Regions from separate parts of the Sphingobium fluminis genome, predicted to be linked through region 1. Evidence: predicted binding sites of a transcription regulator. Region 1 holds the regulator's gene; each other region holds the start of a gene.
What was found. Region 1 encodes LexA, which represses DNA repair genes until DNA is damaged. Its sites were predicted from a motif close to GTTCCNCNCTTGTTCT; they were not measured.
Positions count from the first base shown of each region.

Region 2: a site for LexA is predicted at 3,951-3,966, ahead of WG907_RS17885 (LexA family protein). Genes of this name have one in related genera too.
Region 3: a site for LexA is predicted at 3,798-3,813, ahead of WG907_RS00420 (ImuA family protein). Genes of this name have one in related genera too.

Region 1 is NZ_JBBJUK010000004.1:212,854-218,618, forward strand. Features, by position in the region: gene trpD (anthranilate phosphoribosyltransferase) at 1-295, shown strand, start outside; gene trpC (indole-3-glycerol phosphate synthase TrpC) at 292-1,083, shown strand; gene moaC (cyclic pyranopterin monophosphate synthase MoaC) at 1,080-1,550, shown strand; gene WG907_RS13105 (molybdopterin molybdotransferase MoeA) at 1,547-2,725, shown strand; gene lexA (transcriptional repressor LexA) at 2,820-3,488, shown strand; gene WG907_RS13115 (ComEC/Rec2 family competence protein) at 3,449-5,614, opposite strand; gene gltX (glutamate--tRNA ligase) at 5,668-5,765, shown strand, end outside.
Region 2 is NZ_JBBJUK010000009.1:67,128-72,892, forward strand. Features, by position in the region: gene WG907_RS17865 (hypothetical protein) at 184-375, shown strand; gene WG907_RS17870 (ParB/RepB/Spo0J family partition protein) at 421-2,256, shown strand; gene WG907_RS17875 (helix-turn-helix domain-containing protein) at 2,387-3,109, opposite strand; gene WG907_RS17880 (excalibur calcium-binding domain-containing protein) at 3,471-3,848, opposite strand; gene WG907_RS17885 (LexA family protein) at 4,005-4,442, shown strand; gene WG907_RS17890 (Y-family DNA polymerase) at 4,450-5,712, shown strand.
Region 3 is NZ_JBBJUK010000001.1:90,409-96,173, forward strand. Features, by position in the region: gene WG907_RS00410 (error-prone DNA polymerase) at 1-1,468, opposite strand, end outside; gene WG907_RS00415 (Y-family DNA polymerase) at 1,465-3,057, opposite strand; gene WG907_RS00420 (ImuA family protein) at 2,951-3,790, opposite strand; gene WG907_RS00425 (serine hydrolase domain-containing protein) at 3,902-5,023, opposite strand; gene WG907_RS00430 (hypothetical protein) at 5,114-5,434, shown strand; gene recQ (DNA helicase RecQ) at 5,481-5,765, shown strand, end outside.

The sequences.
Region 1 (5,765 bases):
GAATGCCGACGGACTGGTGGCGATGCGGCGTATCACCGCCGCCGACGCCGGCCTCCCCGCGCATCCCATCGACGCGATTCGGGGTGGCAACCCGGCGCACAACGCCGCCGCCCTGCGCGCCCTGCTGCAAGGCAAGTCTGGCGCCTATCGCGACGCCGTGCTGCTGAACGCCGCCGCCGCCCTTTTCGTCGCCGGTAAGACGGCCGATCTGCGCGAAGGGGCAGGATTAGCCGCGGAAACCATCGACTACGGCCTTGCCAATGCGCTCCTAAACCGCTGGATTGCCTATACATGACCAATAAATTGACCGAGATTTTGGACGCCAAGCGCGAAGATGTAGCCCGGCGCAGGGCAGCGGCCACCATTTCATCGCTCCATGCCCGCGCCGCCGAACAGACGCCGCCGCGCGGTTTTCGTCAGGCGCTCGACGCCGCCGCCCGCTCCGGTTACGGCCTGATCGCCGAAATCAAGAAGGCGAGCCCCTCCAAAGGCCTGATCCGTGCCGATTTCGATCCCCCTGCCCATGCGCAGGCCTATGCCGCCGCCGGTGCCGCATGCCTGTCGGTGCTGACCGACAAGCCCTATTTTCAGGGACATGATGATTTTCTTATGGCGGCGCGTTCGGCCTGCGCACTGCCGGTGCTGCGCAAGGATTTCATGGTCGATCCCTGGCAGATACTGGAAAGCCGGGCGCTTGGCGCCGATGCCATACTGATCATCGTGGCCGCGCTCGATGATGCGCAGATGGTCGAGATCGAGGATGCGGCGATCGGCCTTGGGATGGATGTGCTGGTGGAGGTCCATGATGCCCATGAGCTGGAGCGCGCGCTTAATCTGCGCTCGCGACTTATCGGGGTAAATAATCGCGATCTCAGGGACTTCTCCGTCGATTTTGCTCGCACATATGAACTCGTGGGCAGCGCGCCCGCAGGCTGCACCTTCGTCGCCGAGAGCGGCCTTGGCTCCCATGCCGATCTCGTGGCGATGGCGGACCACGGCGTACGCTGCTTCCTGGTGGGGGAATCGCTAATGCGGCAGGCCGATGTCGAAGCGGCGACTCGCGCCCTGCTTACCGGCGCATGAGCGGCCTTACGCATCTGGACGAAGATGGCGCAGCGCGCATGGTCGATGTCTCGGCCAAGGCGACGACGGTACGGCAAGCGATCGCCGCCGGTCGCATCTCCATGGCGCAGGAGGCCGCCGCCGCGATCGGGCAAGGGCTGGTCAAAAAGGGCGACGTGCTCGCTGTCGCCCGCGTGGCAGGCATCATGGCCGCGAAACGCACCGCCGACCTCATTCCGCTCTGTCATCCGGTCGCGCTCAGCGCAGTCACGATCGATTTCACGCTCGACGTCGATGGAGTCGACGTCACCGCGACAGCGCGGAGCGCCGGTCGGACGGGCGTCGAGATGGAAGCGCTTACCGCAGCCAGCGTCGCGCTGCTCACCATTTACGATATGGCCAAAGCGTTGGATAAGGGCATGATCATCGGTAACGTCCGTCTGCTCGCCAAGTCTGGCGGCAAATCGGGTGACTGGCGCGCATCATGAGTCTGATCCCCGTGAACGAAGCGCAAGCGCGCCTGTTCGCACTCGCATCCTCACTGCCGGCTGAAGAACTGGCGGCCGTCGATTGCGCCGGGCGCTGGCTTGCGCGCGATCTCCACGCCTTACGCGATCAACCCTGGGTCGACCTGTCCGCCATGGACGGCTATGCCGTCCGCGCGTCGGAATGGCCCGGCCCCTGGACGGTCACGGCGACGAGCGCTGCTGGCGGGGGCGTGCCTGATCCGCTTGTTCAGGGCACCGCTTGCCGCATCTTCACCGGCGCGCCGATGCCTATTGGTGCCGACGCCATCCTCATTCAGGAAAATGCACGGGTTGAGGACGGCCGGTTGTCGGGCCTTGACGATGCGTTGACGCCAGGCCGTCACGTCCGGCCCGCCGGGTCGGATTTCAGGACAGGCGATTCGCTGCTCCCGGCCGGCTCGTGGCTCGGCCCCCCGCAAATCGCGCTGGCCGTTCTGGCCGGGCACGGCTGTCTCCCCGTGGGCGGAAGGCCGCGCGTCGCCCTGCTATCCACAGGTAACGAGTTGGTGCCGCCGGGCGCCCTTACCCCGCCCGGCAGGCTGCCCAGTTCGAACGCACCGATGCTTGCGGCGATGTTGTCCGCGCTGCCCTGCGATGTCATCGACCTAGGCATCGTTCCGGATGATCTTCCCGCCCAAACCGACGCTTTTGCTCGCGCCGCCGGGGCGGATATAATCGTCTCGACCGGCGGCGCATCGGTCGGCGACCATGATCTGGTGCGCCCCGCCTTTCTCGCAGCAGGGGGCACGCTCGATTTCTGGAAAATCCGCATGCGGCCAGGCAAGCCGTTAATGGCAGGCACCATCGGGCAGGCAATATTCCTCGGTTTGCCCGGCAATCCCGTTTCGGCTTTCGTTACGGCGACGCTCTTTCTGTTGCCGCTGGTCCGGAGCATGGCCGGCGCTGCTGCTCCGGGGCCGCCCACCATCCGTGCAAATCTGGGTTCCATCTTGCCAGCCACCGGCGAGCGCGACGAATATCTGCGGGCGTTTCGAAGCGATGCGGGCGTCGTATCGGTCACCTCGCAGGATAGTGCCGCCATGGTTTCGCTGGCGGCGGCCGACTGCCTGATCCTGCGCCCGGCCGGTTCGCCTGTCGGCCAACCGGGCGAGAGCGTAACGATCCTTCCGATTTAGCGAGTGATCCTGCCCACCGGGGATGTCGGTGCCGCTTGACTTGCCTCAATTCGTTTCCTAAGTGTTCTCCATCCGTTCCATGGAGGCAAGTGGCATGTTGACGCCCAAACAGCAGGAACTGCTGAACTTCATTCACAGCCGGCTCGAAGAGGGTGGTGTATCCCCCTCGTTCGAGGAAATGAAGGACGCGCTCGATCTGCGTTCGAAATCCGGCATTCACCGGTTGATCAACGCGCTCGAGGAACGGGGATTCATTCGACGACTGCCCAACCGCGCGCGGGCGCTCGAGGTTCTTAAATTTCCCGAGGCCGTTGGCCGAAGCGTCAAGCCGCCATTTGCCAAGCCCCAGCTTGCGCCGAGCTTGCCGGTCGCGGCGAATGACGTCATCGAAATTCCGCTGCACGGGCGGATTGCGGCCGGCGTACCGATCGAGGCAATGGAGGGGCAGACTATGCTATCCGTCCCCGCCGCGCTGCTTGGAACAGGCGACCATTATGCGCTTGAAGTATCCGGCGATTCGATGGTCGAGGCCGGTATTCTCGATGGCGACTTTGCCCTCATCCAGCGCACCGAGGTGGCACGCGACGGGCAAATCGTCGTGGCGTTGATCGACGAGCATGAAGCGACGCTCAAATATTTCCGTAGAGAGGGGCCAAAGGTCCGGCTCGACCCCGCCAATAGCGCCTATCAGCCGCAAATCTACGATACCGGGCAGGTGCGGATTCAAGGTAAGCTTGCGGGGCTGCTGCGCCGATATAATTGATACGGTGGCCGGCTGCGGGGTGGGACCGGAACCCAGGGATGCGCGTCGCCGGGGGACCGGACCGTCTGGATGGTGGCGCTCTCAAGGTTGATCGCAATCCCGCCGGTGCGGCGCAGCAAGGCACGGTCGGCTTTCAACCAGCGTGCCCGACACCAGTTAGGCAAGCGGCGGTTGCTCAGAACGATATCCGCCGCCGCGCAGTCGCGCTCCATGGCTGCCCTGTCGACCAGCATATCGGATCGAGTGACCAGAATGCGCCACGGGCGCCCACCCGCAACCATGCGCAACGCGCACATGTCGGCGGAACAACGGGCTTCGGGAAGCGCCGCAATAGCGGCCAGTGCGCCGTCGAAACCAGCGCTCTCCGATAGAGAGTCGCGCACATAATCGCCCGCTCGATCACGCAGGATCGCCATGCCGCCGCCAGCCGTCCGGACCGCAACATGGCCCCCGTCGCCAGTCACCAATATGTCGGGCGGAGAAGCAGTAAAAATCGCGATTAGCCCCGGCAGGATGGCGAGCAGACCCAGCCAGCGCAGGCTTGTACGCCACAACAGCACCCAAAGCCCGCCCATCACCATGATCCCGTAGAGCCAAGGCGAGGTGGCTGGCGCGAGCATTACCGCCATCGGGCTCGCTGCGACACTGTGGGCAATGAACAGCAGCAGCCGCAGTGCTTGGCCGGTCAGCCACCACACCGGCGCGCCCAGCCCTGCGATATCGAGCAGAAGCGCGAGCGCCTCCAGCGGCATCACGACGAACGTCGTCAGCGGGATGGCGATCAGGTTGGCAAAGGCGCCGAGCAATCCCGCTTTGTGGAAATGAAACAGGGCGATCGGCGCCAAGACCAGTTCGACCGCGAAGCCCGTCGCGAGCAGCGCCAACAGCGCCCTACCGATGCGGCGCGATACGCTTTCGTCGCGCGCGGCAACGAACGCCCGATAGCGGGGATGTTCGCCGAGCGCGACGATCGCGATTACCGCGGCGAAACTCATCTGGAAACTGGGGCCGACCAGCGCATCGGGCCACAACGCCAGCACCACCAAAGCGCCCGCCGCAACGAGGCGCAGCGTGATCGCGTCGCGCCCCAGCGCCAGCCCCGCCAGTACGAGCAGCGCCGCGACGCACGATCGTACCGTCGGCACCTCCGCCCCGGTCAGCAGCGTATAACCGATCCCGGCCAGTGCGCCGCCGGCCGCCGCGATCATCATCAACGGCAGGCCCAGTGTCGCTTGTCGGCTGATCGCCATCACGCGCAACAGCAGGAAGATGACTGCCCCGATGAGGGCTGTGACATGCAGGCCGCTGATCGACAGCAGATGGGCAAGGCCGCTTCGCCGCATGGCGTTTGCATCCGCTTGCGAAATCGATCCCTGATCCCCGGTTGCCAGGGCCATGGCGATACCTGCGGGCGGGCCATCGATCCGCTCGCGAATATGCGCCAGCAGTCGCGCGCGAAGCGATGGCCCGACCGTCGCCGCGCGCAGCACGACAACAGGTTTCAGCGCCTTGCCGGTCGCGCCGATCCCCAGAAAATAGGCGCGGCGCGCGAAATCATAGCCGCCCGGCACGTTTGCGGGAGCAGGCGGCATCAACCGTACCCGAAATCGGATCAGCGCGCCTTTGCCCAGGCCTTTGGGCACGTCTGCGGTCGCGATATTGACCCTGATCGTTGACGGCAAGGCCGGATCTCCCACCGGCCGAAGCAGCACACGGACTATCCCCTGCGCGGGTATTTCGCTTACCGACCGCACCTCTCCCGAAACCTGCGAGAATATGGCTCGTGCCAGGGGCGGTTCGCCGACCAGCATCGCCTTTCCCCAGACGAGCAGACACCCCATGCATGCGAGCAGTCCTCCGGCGACGATCATGTGCCTTAGCCGCATGCCAGCGGGCAGCATGACGCCGCAAAAAACCAGCGCCAGCGACCCGCAGGCGAATCCAAGCCAGGCATTGCGATCGGGCAGCATGAACCACGCCGCGATCCCGACGCCGAGCGCTACGGGCACCCACAGCGCGGCCTGTTCGCGCTCGATCTCCAGCCACTTCTCCACCCGTGCGGCGATGTCACGGACAAGCGTCTTTACCCCCGCCGGAACGTAGGTTTGTCGTGGCCGAAAAGCCATGCTAGGGGGCGTCGCATCCATGGTCGCAGCGACGAATGTCGGGGAATAACTGAGTGAGTGCAACGGGATTGAACAAGCAGGTCGTGACCCGTTTTGCGCCATCACCGACAGGCTATCTGCACATCGGTGGCGCGCGCACGGCTTTGTTCAA
Region 2 (5,765 bases), on a different contig from region 1:
CAAAAATAGACCGCCCGTGTAGTCCGCCAACCCAGGTGCCCGACGCCCTGCGGGCGTCGACCTGACTAGGCGGCCCGCCCGCGCCAGCGGTCGATTTTTGCCCTCCCTCCCCATCCCGCTCCTCGCCGGAGAGGCAGAGCCGCATGCCGCAGGCAGCGGCTTGCAGCCGGAAAGGAGTAGGCAATGAGTTACAAACGATATCGGGGCGATCCCTATTGGAAGCGCGCGAAAGCCGATGGGCTGGGCGTGGGCGGCACCCCCTACAAGAAGGGGGAACGGGTGTTCTTCTATCCCCGTACCGGCGCGATCTATGCCGGAGACTCCGCGCAGCGCGCATCAGCCGAGTTCGATGAACTGGCGACCTTGGAGGGCTGACCCTCCCCTTCCCCACCAAGACACGGATTTTCAGGAGATCACATCATGGCTATCATCGACATCAAGCTGTCGCAGCTTCGCCTTTCCCCGCTCAATGCGCGCCGGGTGAAGCCTTCCGCCATCGAGTCCATGGCCGACGATATTACCGCGCACGGCATGTTGCAGAACCTCGTCGCCTATGAGGAAGATGAACTGTTCTGGGTGTTCGCAGGCGGGCGGCGCTATCGTGCCCTCAAAGTGATGGTGAAGCGCAAGAAGATCACCAACAACGATCTTTTCCCCGTCGAGGTGCGGACCAAGGAGGAGGCGATTGAACTGTCGCTTGCCGAAAATAGTGCGCGTGAGAATATGCACCCTGCTGACAGTATCCGCGCCTTTGCGTCGCTGCGCGATGTCGGCTTGTCCGCGTCCGAGATCGCAGGCCGGTTCGGTTATGCGGAAAGCTATGTCTCCAAGATGCTGCGGCTTTCCGCGCTCAATCCGAAGCTGATCGATATCCTCGCCAAAGACCAGCTTACCCTTGAGGCGGCAAAGGCGCTCACCCTCTCCGACGATCACGCCGAGCAGCTTCGCGTTTTCAAAGCGTCGAACGGCCAAGCCCACAGCATCCGTTCCATGCTTACGCAGGAGAAATTGACGACCCAGAGCGGCGCGTTTCTGTTCATCGGTCGCGATGCCTATGCCGATCAGGGCGGCACCATCACCCCCGACCTGTTTTCGCAGGGAGATGGCGGATATGCCGATCAGCCGGAGATCGTAGAGGAACTGGCTCAAGCCAAGCTGGACGGCATTGCCGATGAATATCGGGCTATTGGCTGGCTGGAAGTGACGGCCACATTCGACCAGCCCTATGACCTCTACAACAAGGGCTATCTCTACCCTGCCGAGCGCGAACCCAGCGAGACGGAAGCGGCGCGGATGGCGGAACTGGACGCCCAGATCGAGGCAATAGCGGAAGAGGAAGGCGAGGATAGCGACAGGATCGAGTCCTTAGCCGTGGAACGGGAAACCATTGTGGAGGGGTTGCGCTCCTACAATGCCGATCAGAAGGCTGTCGGTGGTGTGGCACTGTGGATTTCTCGCGACGGGTCCGTGTCCGAGCGCATCTATCGGGCGAAGGCGGAAAAGTCGGTAAAAGCGACCGGCGGGGCAAACGGCCCTGCCCCTCTCTACCCCAATAGCCTGTTTGCCGACCTGACCCGGATCAAGACGCAGATCGTGCAGGAGGCGGTTGCCGCCAATCCATCGCTGGCGCTGGATATTCTGTTGGACTCTCTATCCGGTCAGTTGCTTCATGGTGCCTACAGCTTCCGGCAGGCGCTTGAATTGAAGGCCGAGGCCGTCAAGACCGATGTTCCTGACGAAATGATGGCGACGAGCGATGTTCGTCCTGTCGAAGAGGTGATGGCGACACGCTTTGCGGCGCTGCCGACCGAGGGCCGGTTTGAGGCGATCCGCGCCATGGCTCCCGACGACAAGATGACATTGCTGGCGGGATTGGTCGCGATGATGGTGGACGGCACCGTATTTTCGGGCGGTTGCCCTTCGGATCGGCATCATCAGTTCGAGCAGATCGCCAAAGCATCGCAGGTTGATATCTCGGATCGCTGGTCGGCCCCCATCGCAGTGTTCGACCGCATGAAGCGCGCCTCGCTCATTACCCTTCTGCGTGATGAAGTGGGCGAAGCCAGTGCGGAAAACTGCGCGACCATCAAGAAGAAGTCGGACCTTGCCGTCAATGTATCGGGCCGCCTGCCCGGCAAGTGGTTGCCCGAACCGATGCGGATCGGCGCATTTGATAAGCCGGAATCGGACGAGGATGAGGCTGGCGACGATCTAGAGAATATCGATGCCGACGAGGACGCAGACGAATTGGCGTGAATGGCTGGGGGCGGCGCAAGCCGTCCCCGCTCTGCTGGTCGCTGCCCGGCGCGATGCCCCCGTGGCGGGCAGCGCGCTGCGCCGCTGATCGCGGCGCTGGCGCCGCGCTCCCAAGGTCGCGCGGCGCCTGTCAGCCTGCGGCTGCCGAAGAATCATCACTGCGCCCAGAAGTGCCGGGGTGCCGATAGCTGTCGAGATGGGTCAGCCGGTAGCGATTATGGACGGGGTGCGCGGTGCCCGCGCCCGACCCGCCAGGCCATGCCGGGGCACTATCGACATGGATAAGACCATTGGCAGCCAGCAGGGAAATCCCCGCCCGCACGCTTTCCCGCGCAATGCCGGTCCTCTCCACGATCTTATCGTAGCTGATGCTGGCATAATTGCTGTCATTGTCCCGGAACGCTGCGAACAGGAAATAGAGCTTCATCGCGAACAGCTCATTCTTGTTGCGCAGCGTGAAGTGCTGAAATGCCGCCACGACGCCACCGCTATACAGGCCGCGGGCGGGAAACTTCGTCCAACCAGCGGTCGGGTTATAGTTGGCGATCCCCAACGTTCCCTTCCCTTCCGAGCCGCGCGTAATTAGCCCCCGCTCTTCCAAGATGGTCAGCGCGGCCGATACCGACGCCTTGCTGATGCCTGCCTTCGCCGCCAGCTCGATATAGGACAGTTTGGCGATGCCGGTGTCGGTTTCGGCGTGATGGGCGATAATGGCCAGCACCATCAGCGCAGCGGTCTCATGTCCGCCCCGCCGATCCTTCCAACGGAAGGCTTTCAACTCATCGGTGATGATCCAGGCCGTGGGCAACTTTGCCCATGGTTGCATTTTGGGGCCTGCCCAAGGCGGAGCCATTACTTATCCCGTCCCTTGGCGAGTGTGAGAACGGCGTGAACCGTGAAAAACGCGAGTGCGAGAATCCCGACACTCAGAAGGGCGATCACATGCGCGAGTGGGATGGTGGGCAAAAGGGCGAGCAAATCGGAAATGGAAGACACAGCGAAAACTCCAACTCAGGACCAAAATCGGTCGACGCTGCAAAAAAAAGCATCTCACCGCATTGTTATCTAGAGACAGTTTTGCGCCGTTCCCTACTGATTGGGTCAATAAATGGCGGGTTTCCGGCGATTTTCAAGCAATATTCGAGGCTTTAGGAAGAACCGTTTCAGTTCATAAAGGCCGCTTCGTGAACTGAAACTCAGTCCCGACGCCGATGTCAGTTGCCATGATAGGGTTCGCAGGCGATCCCGTCATCATCTCCGTCCATACCAGATCGATAGCCTGGCTCGCCACGATAGATTGGCGCGGTGCCCGCCGCCCGAGCTGCATCGCACCCAGGCCAGTAATCGCCAGCTTGCGGTGCGCGAGCGCGAGCAATGCCGGCGCTGACGGCAACGGAATGTGCAGCCGACACTATTTGTTGCCTTCCACCGGGGCTGGCCGCGATCGACCCCAAACCAGCGAAGGCCCCCAGCACAGCAGCCGCACCCAGCAGCTTCGCTTCCAACGAGATAGGTTTCGGTTCCGATCGGCGCGCCTTGGTATGGCGACGCCCGTTGCGCGAGGCATGATCGAAGGAGGACCGGCGAGACATCGTGTCACGGTAAACGATGCCCGGTTAAAGGCTGGTTGCCCTGACGGCCTCCTCTATCCGCGCCCTCACCTATTGGATATCGCCACCATCCATCGCAATTATGTTCCCTTTACGTTCTCATTGGCGCTATAAGCCTCCGCCGAGAAGGGAATCATCATGCTGCTGCCGCCGATGCAGCCGGTCCCGATCGCGGCGGTATCATCGGGGCTTCGGCTTCGGATCATCGGCGCGGCGGGAGCCGGCTTTCCAAGCCCCGCCCAGGATTGGGCAGATGACGCTATCAGCCTGATAGAATTGCTGCGGCTTGATCGCGCCGCCAGCTTCGTGTTCCGCATCAGCGGGTCGAGCATGGTCGACGCAGGGCTGCACGATAATGACGTGGTGGTGGTCGATCGGGACGTCACGCCGAGCAACGGTCATATCGTCATTGCCATTGTCGAAGGGGGCTTCGTTGTCCGGCAGCTTGCCGTCAGGCAGGGCGTGCCCTTTCTGGAGGCGCGCAATTCTCGGATGTCCTACGCGGCGACGGTCGCGGATGATGCCGTCGAGGTATGGGGCGTGGTACGGGCCAGTGTGCGGGATTACCAACGGTGACTCCGCCATGAGCTGGGCCATCGTGGACGTGTCGAATTTCTATGTCAGCGCTGAACGACTTTTCGATCCGCGCCTGCGGAACGTGCCGCTCATCGTCCTGTCCAATAATGATGGATGCGCTATCTCGCGCAGCGAGGAAGCCAAGGCTCTGCACATCAAGATGGGCGATCCGATCTTTAAAATCCGCGATACAATCAAGCGGCACGGCATCCAGCTTCGCAGCAGCAATTACGAACTCTACGCCGACCTGAACCGGCGCTTCAATGCCGTAATCGCCGAGCATAGCGATGTGGTCGAAGTATATTCGATCGATGAGAGCTTCTTCCGGCTTCCGGTGCTGGCCAACGGGCTAGGGAATGTTCGCGGCGCCCATCAGGTTCGCTCCGCCATTCTGCGCTGTGTCGGATTGCCGACACGGGTCGGCCTGGGGCCGACGCGCACCTTATCGAAGGTGGCCAATGCTCTCGCCAAGGCGACCGAGAAAATCTGGGGCGGCGTGGTCGATCTTCATGACCAGGCCCTTCGCGATCGGCTGTTTCGCGAATGGCCTGTCGGCGAGGTCTGGGGCGTGGGCAAGGCGTTGGCTGGTCGGCTGAGACCGCTGGGCGTCCACACGACCGCAGACCTGGCCGCCCTCCCCCTAACTTTGGCGCGCGATGTCGGGACCGTCGTGCTGGAACGGTTGGTGCGCGAACTGAACGGTATTGAGTGTGATGATTTTCACCCCGAACCGGAAGCCCTGAAGGGGACCGCCGTGACCCGTTCCTTCGGGGAGCCAGTGACCGACCTATCTTCTCTGCGTGAGGCGCTGTCGCGCCGTGCTTGGCGCGCGGCCGAGAAAATCCGCGCTCAGCAGCTCGTCGCAACCCGGATGATAGCCTTCGCACACGGCTCGCGGTTCAAGGCCAACTCTCCATCGGCATCGCGATCGGCGCGACTGTCGCCGGCGACCAACGATCCCCGCGTCATTGTCGCTTTTGCCAATCGCATGGCCGAGGCGATGTTCGAGAATGGCCGAGCATATACGAAATGCGGCGTTTTGCTGGAGGACTTGTGCGCGGACGGTGTATCGCAGGGCGATCTATTTGCCGTCCCCGACCCGCGTGCGCCGGGGCTTCTGGCGGCCCTTGACGGGATCAACGCGCGTTTCGGCCGAGACACTATCGGATTGGCGGTGCAGGGCATCGGTGCGCGGCAATTTGATACCAAGCGCAGCCAGAAAAGCCCGGCTTGGACCACGCGATTGGCGGAGATACCCGTAGCGCTTTGACAGCAACCTGCGCCTACATGCGTTAGGCATGACCTCATCTGGGGCGCGCTCTT
Region 3 (5,765 bases), on a different contig from region 1:
AATCGACGTCGATATCGGGGGGTTCGTCGCGCTCCTCCGACACGAAGCGGGAAAAGAGCAGGTCATGTTTCTGGGGATCGATCGACGTTACCCCCAGCAGGAAACAGACCATCGAATTGGCGGCCGATCCCCGGCCCTGGCATAAGATGCCCTTCGTCCGCGCGAAGGCGACGATGTCGTGGACGGTCAGGAAATAATAGGCATAGTTGCGCTGCCCGATCAGTGTGAATTCTTCATCGAGCTTCAGCCTGACCGCATGCGGGATGCGCGGACCATAGCGGGCATGAGCCGCAGCGATGGTCAGTTCTTCCAGCCATTGCTGGGCGGTCCAGCCTTCGGGCACAGGTTCGTGAGGATATTCGTAGCGCAGCTGATCCAGCGTGAAATGCACCCGCCCTAGGAAGCGGACGGTTTCCGTTATCGCCTGCGGACAGTCCTGGAACAGCCTTGCCATGTCGGACGGGGCATGGATATGCCGCTCGGCATTGGCTTCCAGCCGCTGTCCGGCGTCAGCGATGGTCACGCCTGCGCGAATGCAGCTCAATACATCCTGCAACGGCCGTTGGTCGGGGGTGGCGTAAAGCGCGTCCATGGTCGCCAGCAGCGGAACGTTGACGCGTGCGCCCAGCGCCTTGAACGTCGCCAGCCGCCTGCGGTCGCGCCCGTCGCCCCGCAGCGCAGCCGCCAGCCACAGGCGTCCGGGCGCCAGCCGGGCAAGACGCACGAGCAGGGCCTCCAGATCGGCCGGTCGCGGCGGCGGGACGAGGCTCAGATGCCCCTGCCGGATCGCCTCACCCGACGGCCGGTCGGCATAATTATAATCGACGGGCTTGCGGTGCGCCGTCTGCGCCGTTGCGGTCGAACCGGGCAGCACGATCAAAAGCAGGTCGTCGAGATAGGCGATCAGATCCTCATATTTGAGGATGCAGTCACCCTTGACCGATCGCAGATTGCCGACCGTCAGCAATTTGGTGAGTTCGCCCCAGCCGCGCCGGGTCGCGGGATAGGCGACGATATCGGGGGTGCCATCCACGAATACCAGCCGCGCGCCGACGATCAGGCGCAGGTCGGTTTCACAGCCCGCCTCATCTTCCGCCGTCAGTTCAAGTGGTTCGCCCGCCTGCTTTTTCGCCTCCAGCAGAAGGGCGCGCGCCTTTTCCGGTGCCCGCTTGCGCGCGACATGGGCGCGCACCACGCCCGCCACCGAATTGCGATCGGCAATGCCAAGCCCGGCAAGACCCAGTTCGATCGCGCGCGCGACCATATCCGATCCATGCGATGCACCACGCAGGAAGGAGAAATTGGTGGCGGCCACCAGTTCGGCAAAGGGCTGTGCGTCGTCGCGCGGGGGCGGCGCGGGGTGGGGTCCGGCGGCAGTGGTTTTCCCCCGCAGCCGGTCCAGCCCTTCCCGTTCGCGCTGGTCGATCGACTTGGGCTTGCTCGGGTCGGGATAGCCCTTTTTCCTCATGCGAACAGGCCGTGCATATACCAGCCGGGATGTGCCGCCTCCATGCCCTGAATGCCATGGCGAAAGATCCAGTAACGCCGGCCGCGCGCATCCTCGACCCGATAATAGTCGCGGGTGCGGCCCACGCTGTCGCCTGCGATCTCGCCGCCCTTCGCGAGCCACCATTCGGGCGCGATCCGCTCGGGTCCTTCGTAGCGGCTGACTTCGTGCAGCGTGCGGCGCCAGCGGAAGCGATGCGGCGGGCCGTCGGGTGCCAGCGCCACCACCTCGATCGGCTGGGGCGGATCGAATAGATGAAGCGGGCGCAGCGGCGGGTTGCCCGGCTCGGATCGGGACGTCCAGATTGCCGGCGCGCGGCTCTCGATCGCGGGCAAGGCAAGTTGCGCCTGCTCGGGGATGTGGCTGTCGCGCGGCACGAGCCGCTGCACGCCGGCGCGGCCGGCACGGATGGAAAGCCGGTCGACGAGCGCGGCGACGCTCTCTTGCTTGCGCGCTTCGCCGCCCTCCAGCGCCAGCTGGGTCGGCACCAGCGGATCGGCAGCCGCCACGGTCAGGCGCATCATGTCGAAGCCAAAGCCCGGATCGAGCGGATCGGAAAGGCCGTCGATCTTTTCCCGGAAAAGCCGCATGATCGCGGGCGCATCGCGCACCGGCAGGCTGGTTTCGACCCGTAGCGGAAAAGCCAGACCGTCGCTGCGGAAGAACAAAGCTTCGAACCGACGACCGCCCTGTGCGCGCTCGGCCAGCCGTTCGCCCGCCTGCGCCGCCATCTCCTCCAATATTTTCAGCGCATGGGCGGTGCTGCCCATCGGTTCGGCGAAGCGGCGCTCGACCCGGATCGCCGGTCGCGGCCGCCGGGGACTAAGCGGTCGATGGCCAAGGCCAAGCAGCGCATGAAGCGCATCCACCGCCTCTTCGCCGAAACGGGCGGCCAGGGCGGATGCGGGGCGCGCGGCGAGATCGCCCAACGTGCGCAGGCCGGCGCGGCGCAGCGCCTGAGCGCTTTCCGGCTCCAGCCGCAGCGCCTCGACCGGCAGGCGACGGACCGCAGCATCCTCGTCGGGCGCGGGGCCGGATGGAAAACGGGCCAGCGCATGCGCGGCTTCGGGCGTGCCGGCGATGGCATGGCGAACGCGCATCCCATGACGTTCCAGCCGGTCGACAGCGGCAACCGCCAGAGCCTCGTCCCCACCCCATAAATGGCCGCAACCGCTGATATCGAGCATCAGGCCATGGGGCGGATCGATCGCCACGCCGGGCGAATAGCGCGCGCAGCCGTCGCACAATCGTTCCAGCCAGTCCTGATCGGCATGGGGGTCGGCCTCGAACACGGCAAGGCCCGGCTCGCGCGCCCGCGCATCGGCAAGCGTCATACCCGGCGTCAGGCCGATCGCCAGCGCCGCTGCGTCCAGTGTCGCCAGCCGCATCGCCCCGCGCTCGGTTTCGACGACGACCGCCGGGCCAGTGTCCGCCGCCTGCGTATCAGGCCGCGTGGCCCGCAGCCGGTCGATCGGGAGGAAGGGAAACCAGAGCGCCAGATAGCGCCGGATCCGCCCCTCCGGCCGCTCGTCCATCACCATCGCGTTCATGCCGCCTGTCTCCTGCTATCTCCTCGAATCCCCCCTTTTCGCTGTCCCACACCAGCCGCCATTCCAGCCCGTCGCGCCCCGCTCGGCGGCGCAGCAGGGTGAGCGCGAAGGCGCTCATCCCGGGTATCCGGCCGGACGGGTCCTCCGGCAGCGGCAGGGAAGGCGCGGCCTCCACCCGCCAGCGCGTCTCGGCGGCGCTCGGCACCGGATCGCCGCCGATTCGCAGCAGCAGCGCGGTGACCCCCGATGCTTCCGCTGCGAGCGCCATCCGCCGGCTGGCGGTCAGGTCCAGCAACGGCGCGCGACCGCGCAATTCGATCACCAGCGCGCCCAGCGCCGGACAGCGCAATGCCTCGACCGCCGCACGCAGCAGCATCGTATCATCGGCCATTATGCCGATCAGCAGCCGGGTCGGATCGAGGCCCATCGCCGCCAGACCCGGTCCATAGGGCACGCCGCCGGCCCGGCTGGCCGCATGGGTGCGCAACCACAAAAGCGGCGCGTCGTCACTCGCCAGCCGCGCCAGAAGGAGCGCGAAGCCGCTGGTCGCGCCCTCTTCCTCCGATGTCCCGAACAACTCATGCACCCGCCCGCGCGCCAGCCCGCCATCCAGCGTCCGGTCCATTGCCTCATGCCCGGTTGCGAAACGCACATGACCATCGCTGGCTGGCTTGCGATCCAGCATGGCGATATGCCGCCTGAGTGCGGTGAGGGTATGAACCGAGTCGGCCATTACATATGTTCCTGTTATGTTCTTATTCGGAGCAATGCGGGGCGGTGTCAATCGGTCAGGCAAATGGAAGATTCTCAGGTTCGACCGGAACGGCCGTAACCCGCGCTGCTTTCAGCCCGGAAACAGCGTGACCAGTCGGGCGAGCGCAGCCTTTACCGCTACGCGCTGCGCCTTTTCCGGCGACATGCCGAGGCGCACGATCGTCAGGTGCTGGCGGGGGGCGACAAGGATATATTGGCCATTATGGCCGACACAGCCGAACAGGCTAGCGGGCGCTTCGTCGGGCATCAGCGCGCTTTCCTGACTTGCGCGGTTGAGCCAGAGGTGACCGCCATAGGCCGGGTTCAGCGCCGATGGCGCGCGCATGAAGGCAATCCATTTTTCCGGCACAATTTGGTGTCCGGCCTCGCTTCGCCCCCGGCTACGCAGCAATTCGCCAAAGCGGGCATAATCGCGCGCCGTCATGTGCAGGAAGCCGCCGCCGATCATCGTGCCGCGCGCATCATATTCGGGCGTCAGGCTGGCAAGGCCCGCCGGCTGCTTTAACCGCCCGTCGAGGAAGGTCTGCATTGCTTCACGGCGCGTTGCCGGGTCATCGCTATCGGTCAGTTGCCGCGTCATCAGGTCGGCAAGGATCATCGTATTGCCGCTGCTGTAGGAAAAGACCGTTCCCGGCGGGTCGCCGACCGGCTGCGATTCGGCGAAGCGGCCCATGTCGGCGGCACCATCGGTAAAGAGCATGCGATTGGTGTCCGCGCTGGCGATCGGGTCGGCATCCTCGCTATGATCGAGGCCCGACGACATGGTCAGCAACTGCCGCAGCGTGATCCGCCCGCGAGGGTCGCCCGGCTGGCTCCACGCCGCGACCGGCACCGGCGCGTCGAGCGCCAGCCGTCCGTCCGACACCATCAGCCCGACCAGTACCGCAGTTACGCTTTTCGCAATCGACCAGCCGAGCAACATCGTCTGCGGGCCATAGCCGGGTGCGTAGCGCTCCGCCACGATTCGCCCGTCGTGCATGACCACAAGCGCGCGCGTTTCGCCGAGCGCGTCGTCCTCGAACAGCGGATCGATCGCCTGGCGCAGCGCGCTTTCGCTGACGCCCGAATCGGCGGAAAGGCGGTTGACCGGTTCCGGGTCGGCGGCGCGCGCGCCCATGCCGCCGGCCACCGCCAGGGCCACCAGCGCGCCCGCGATCCCAAGGCGCTTTACGATTCTGCCATCCCGCTTCATAAGCCGGCGCCTTTAGAACATTGCATGGAAAGCTGGCTACCGCTTTGCCGTCATAAAGGCGAGGCTGGTCGGGGGCGGATGGAAAAAGACATGGCGAACAGGCGATTATGGATCGGTGGAGCGGCGATGACCCTGCTTGCGTTATGCGCGTTGACGGCATGCAACTGGCCGGCGCTTCAGGCGCGCGCCGGGCTTGGCACTGCCGTCGGGGCGCGCGTCGCCTGCTCCTGCCGCTATGTCGAAGGCCGCGACATGGCCAGTTGCCGGACCGACAAGGAACCGGGCATGGCGCTCATCGCGCTCACCGATCATCCGGATGAAAAAATGGTCGAAGCCAGCGCACCGTTGCTCGCGTCCCGATCGGCCCGCTATCGTCCGGGCTGGGGGTGCCTGCTCGATCCGGTACGATGATCGCACAGTGCTGGCCAGTGTGCGGTCACGTCGCTAAGGCCCGCTGATGCGCCCTGACATTCCCTCGTTGCTGCACGATATTTTCGGGTTTACGACCTTTCGGGGCGTGCAGGCGCAGGTGGTGGGGCGCGTCATGGCGGGGCAGCCCACGCTCGCCATCATGCCGACGGGGGCGGGCAAATCGCTCTGCTACCAGCTGCCCTCGGTCGCGCTCGATGGTTGCTGTGTCGTCGTGTCGCCGCTCATCGCGCTGATGCACGATCAGCTGCGCGCGGCCAGTGCGGTCGGTATCCGCGCCGCCAGCCTGACCAGCGTCGACGCCGACTGGCGC